2 regions of the Streptomyces sp. NPDC050534 genome follow, and region 1 is predicted to be linked to the other one. Evidence: predicted binding sites of a transcription regulator. Region 1 holds the regulator's gene; the other holds the start of a gene.

Region 1 (2,395 bases):
ACGCCACCGAGGCCGAGATCAAGAAGGCGTACCGGAAGCTCGCCCGCGAGTTCCACCCGGACGCCAACAAGGGCAACGCCAAGGCCGAGGAGCGCTTCAAGGAGATCTCCGAGGCGAACGACGTTCTCGGCGACCCCAAGAAGCGCAAGGAGTACGACGAGGCGCGCGCCCTGTTCGGCAACGGCGGCTTCCGCCCGGGGCCGGGCGGCAGCGGCGGCTCGTTCAACTTCGACCTGGGCGACCTCTTCGGAGGCGGCACCCAGGGCGGGGGCGGCTCCGGAGGCTTCGGCGGCGGAATCGGTGACGTCTTCGGGGGCCTGTTCAACCGCGGCAGCTCCGGCACCACCCGGGTGCAGCCCCGGCGCGGTCAGGACATCGACACCGAGGTCAGCCTCAGCTTCACCGAGGCGATCGAGGGGGCGACGGTCCCGCTGCGGATGTCCTCGCAGGCGCCCTGCAAGGCCTGTTCCGGCACCGGCGACGCCAACGGCAACCCCCGGGTCTGCCCGACGTGCGTCGGCACCGGACAGGTGGCGCGGGGCTCCGGCGGAGGGTTCTCCCTCACCGACCCCTGCCCGGACTGCAAGGGCCGCGGTCTGATCGCGGAGAACCCCTGCGAGGTCTGCAAGGGCTCGGGCCGCGCCAAGTCGTCCCGGACCATGCAGGTCCGCATCCCGGCCGGGGTGCAGGACGGCCAGCGCATCCGGCTGCGCGGCAAGGGCACGCCGGGTGAACGGGGCGGGCCGGCGGGCGACTTGTACGTCACGGTCCATGTGTCCGCGCACCCGGTGTTCGGCCGCAAGGGCGACAACCTGACCGTGACCGTCCCGGTGACGTTCGCCGAGGCGGCCCTCGGCGGCGAGGTCAGAGTGCCCACCCTGGGCGGCCCTCCCGTCACCCTGAAGCTGCCGCCGGGTACGCCCAACGGCCGCACCATGCGCGCCCGGGGCAAGGGCGCGGTCCGCAAGGACGGCACCCGCGGCGACCTCCTGGTCACCGTCGAGGTGAGTGTCCCCACGGACGTGACGGGGAAGGCTCGTGACGCGCTCGAGGCGTATCGCGAGGCAACCGCGGGTGAGAACCCGCGGGCGGAGCTGTTCCAGGCCGCGAAGGGAGCTTGAGAGAGATGGACGGCCGTCGACGCAATCCGTACGAACTGACCGAGGAAACCCCGGTCTACGTCATTTCGGTGGCGGCCCAGCTCTCCGGCCTGCACCCGCAGACCCTGCGTCAGTACGACCGCCTCGGCCTGGTCTCGCCCGACCGCACCCCCGGCCGCGGCCGTCGTTACTCGGCCCGCGACATCGAACTGCTGCGCACCGTCCAGCAGTTGTCGCAGGACGAGGGCATCAACCTGGCCGGCATCAAGCGGATCATCGAGCTGGAGAACCAGGTCGCCGCGCTCCAGCAGCGCGTCGTCGAACTCCAGACGGCGGTCGAGGGCGCGGCGGCGGCCATGCAGCAGCGCGAGGCGGCGGTGCACGCGTCGTACCGCCGCGACCTGGTGCCGTACCAGGAGGTGCAGCAGACCAGCGCGCTGGTGGTCTGGCGGCCGAAGCGGCAGCAGTCCGACTGACGCGTCCCGTCACGTCACGGCAGGGGCCCGGAGACATTCCGGGCCCCTGCCGCGTATGCACGAACCGGTCGCCTTCCGTCAGGAGGGCGAGCGAACTCTAACGTTGACGTCTCATTACCTGGTTATTCCTTGACGATCGTGTGAAGAAAGCGTTGGCTTCCTTCACCTGGGACGCCTTAAGCACCCTTGTTCGGAAGGTCAACAGCAGTGAACACCCGCATCCGTCGTACCGCCCTGTGCGTGGCAGTAGCCGCGACAAGCCTGTCACTTGCCTCCTGCGGCGTGCTGAACGTCTCGGGTGACAGCAGTTCGGCGAGCCCCACCAAGGGCAACGACGTCACGATCGGTCTGCTGCTGCCGGAGACGGCCAACACCAGGTACGAGGACTTCGACTACCCCATCATCAAGCAGCAGGTCTCCTCCCTGACCAAGGACCGGGGCCACGTCGCCTACGCCAACGCGGGGCAGAACGCGGACAAGCAGGCGACCCAGATGCAGAAGATGATCGACGACAAGGTCGACATCATCCTGCTGGACGCGGTGGACTCGCACGCCATCGCCGGCGAGGTGAAGAAGGCGAAGGACGCCGGTATCCCGGTCATCGCCTACGACCGGCTGGCCGAGGGCCCGATCGACGCGTACATCTCCTTCGACAACGAGCTCGTCGGCGAGGTGCAGGGCCGCTCGCTGCTGGACGCGCTGGGCAGCGACGTCAGCACCTCCGACAAGATCGTGATGATGAACGGCTCGCCCACCGACCCGAACGCCAAGCAGTTCAAGGCGGGCGCGCTGTCCGAGCTCAAGGGCAAGGTGACGATC
Region 2 (2,395 bases), on a different contig from region 1:
CGGCGACGCCTACTACGGCGCACCCGGCCACCTCCCGCTCGTCTTCGCCGGCACCGAGGTCGTCGAGTTCAGCCCCACCGCGGAGCTGAACCGCACGATGGAGGTCGTCGGACGCAACCTCGCGGGGGCGACGTCATGACCACCGGGACCGACACCCGGATCGGGCAACTCGCGGGTCTCTTCGTGCGGTTCCTGGAGTCCAACACCGCCCCCGAGGGGCTGTTCACGGACGACGTCCTCCTCGACCTGACCCTCCCGCAGTGGCGGCTGCAGACCCGGGGGCGCGACGAGCTCGTCGCCCTGCGCCGGCGCAGCCACCCCGCCCGCGGCACGGTGCCCCGGCACCGTGTGGACCCCACTCCCACCGGGTTCGTGATGGAGTTCGAGGAGTCCTGGGTGGACGGGCAAGGCACCTGGTACTGCAGGGAGTTGATGCGCGCCGAGCTGCGTGACGGCGCCATCGGCGAGGCGTCGTTGTACTGCACCGGCGACTGGGACCAGGCGACTCGCGCGGCCCACGCAAGGGAGGTGACCCTCCTCAGGCCGTGAGCCGCCTCCGGACACCCGGGCAGCCGGACGCGACAGAAGCTTGAGAGGTTGCTGTGAATCGGCTCCCGCGTGGTGTCGGTCACAGACAGAGGCCCCTGTGGTTGCGAAGGGTGGTGCGCGACGGAAGGAGCGCCTCACCGTGGAACCCACCGCGACGGCCGGAACGGACCCCTCGGCCGCGCCCCTTCCCGATGTATCCGAACTCCTGGACGGGATGCCGCGTCAGCGCGGCGGGCCGAACCTCGCCGGCACCGTCGCGCCCGCCCCGTTCGCCCGGGTCCTGAGCCGCCCCTGGCGCCTCCTGCCGACGCCCGCCGGCACCCCGTTCACCTTCGGCTACGCGGCCGTCCTGGCCCTGACCTCCCTGCTCGGCACGTACGCCTCCGCCTCTCTCGTGCAGTCCCTGCAGCAGGCGTCCAGCACCGATGTGGCGCACCTGATGAAGTCACCCGCCCTGGTGCTGCTGGCGAGCGCGCTGTGGGTGGCGGGCGGGCTCGTCTCGCCGTACGTCTTCTGCTTCCTGCTCGTCCTGACCGCGCTGGAGCGGCGGATAGGCGGGGCGCGCACGGCGGTCGTCTTCCTGGCCGGGCACGTCCTCGCCACCGTCGCGACCGAGGGCACCGTCGGCCTCGCGGTCCTGGTGGGCCACCTCCCCGACAGCTCCCTGCACCGCCTCGACTACGGCATCAGCTTCGGCGTCGCCGCCAGCGTGGGCGCCCTCGCGGGACTGCTCAGGCCGTGGCTGCGCTGGCCGGTGCTGGCCCTGTTCGGCGGCATGCTGGTGCAGAGCCTGCTCGAGTTCACCGACCCGATGACGAGCTGGGGCCATCTGATCTCGCTGGCGATAGGCGTCGCGACCTGGCCGCTGATCAGGCGCTGGCACCGGGAGTCGTAGGCTCTCCTGCCCCCTTGTGATCGCTGACAGCGAACGGTACGGACACCCGGGAACAACGGCGGAGCCCCACGCATTGAGTCGGCATAACTCAACTTGACTGCCGAAGGGGAGATCATGGCTTCGACGTCCACTTCGCTCACTCTGCCCGTACTGCCGCTCGACGACGAGGTAGTGCTCCCCGGCATGGTGGTACCGCTGGACCTGAACGACGCCGACGTACGCGCCGCGGTGGAGGCCGCCCAGGCCGCCGCCCGGTCCGAACCGGGAAAGCCGAAGGTCCTGCTCGTTCCACGGGTCGACGGCACCTACCCGAGCACCGGCGTGCTCGGCACGGTCGAGCAGGTCGGCCGGCTGGCCGACGGTGACCCGGGCGCACTGATCCGCGGCCGCGGCCGCGTGCAGATCGGTGCCGGCACCACCGGGCCGGGTGCGGCGCTGTGGGTCGAGGGGACGAGGATCGACGAGAGCGTGCCCGAGCCGCTGCCCGGTCACGTCACCGAACTGGTCAAGGAGTACAAGGCCCTCGCCACCGCCTGGCTGCGCAAGCGCGGCGCCTGGCAGGTCGTGGACCGTGTGCAGGCCATCGACGACGTGTCCCAGCTGGCCGACAACTCCGGCTACTCGCCCTTCCTGACCACCGACCAGAAGATCGAACTGCTGGAGACGGCCGACCCGGTCGCCCGTCTCAAGCTCGCCACCCAGCAGCTGCGCGACCACCTGGCCGAGCAGGACGTGGCCGAGACCATCGCCAAGGACGTCCAGGAGGGCGTCGACAAGCAGCAGCGGGAGTTCCTGCTGCGCCGTCAGCTGGAGGCCGTGCGCAAGGAACTGCGCGAGCTGAACGGCGACGGCAAGGACTCGGCCGAGGAGTCCGACGACTACCGCGCCCGGGTCGAGGCCGCCGACCTGCCGGAGAGCGTCCGGGAGGCCGCCCTCAAGGAGGTCGACAAG

Evidence for each region. Region 1 encodes HspR, which represses chaperone genes until heat shock. Its sites were predicted from a motif close to TTGAGNNNNNNNNNCTCAA; they were not measured.
Region 2: the regulator HspR is predicted to act here: its motif matches at 1,518-1,536, upstream of lon (endopeptidase La).

The regions. Positions count from the first base shown of each region.
Region 1 covers NZ_JBITHF010000008.1:245,879-248,273, reverse strand. Annotated here, with positions in the region: gene dnaJ (molecular chaperone DnaJ) at 1-1,121, shown strand, start outside; gene ACIBN2_RS26495 (heat shock protein transcriptional repressor HspR) at 1,127-1,576, shown strand; gene ACIBN2_RS26490 (substrate-binding domain-containing protein) at 1,784-2,395, shown strand, end outside.
Region 2 covers NZ_JBITHF010000004.1:465,494-467,888, forward strand. Annotated here, with positions in the region: gene ACIBN2_RS16470 (hypothetical protein) at 1-139, shown strand, start outside; gene ACIBN2_RS16475 (hypothetical protein) at 136-549, shown strand; gene ACIBN2_RS16480 (rhomboid-like protein) at 689-1,444, shown strand; gene lon (endopeptidase La) at 1,559-2,395, shown strand, end outside.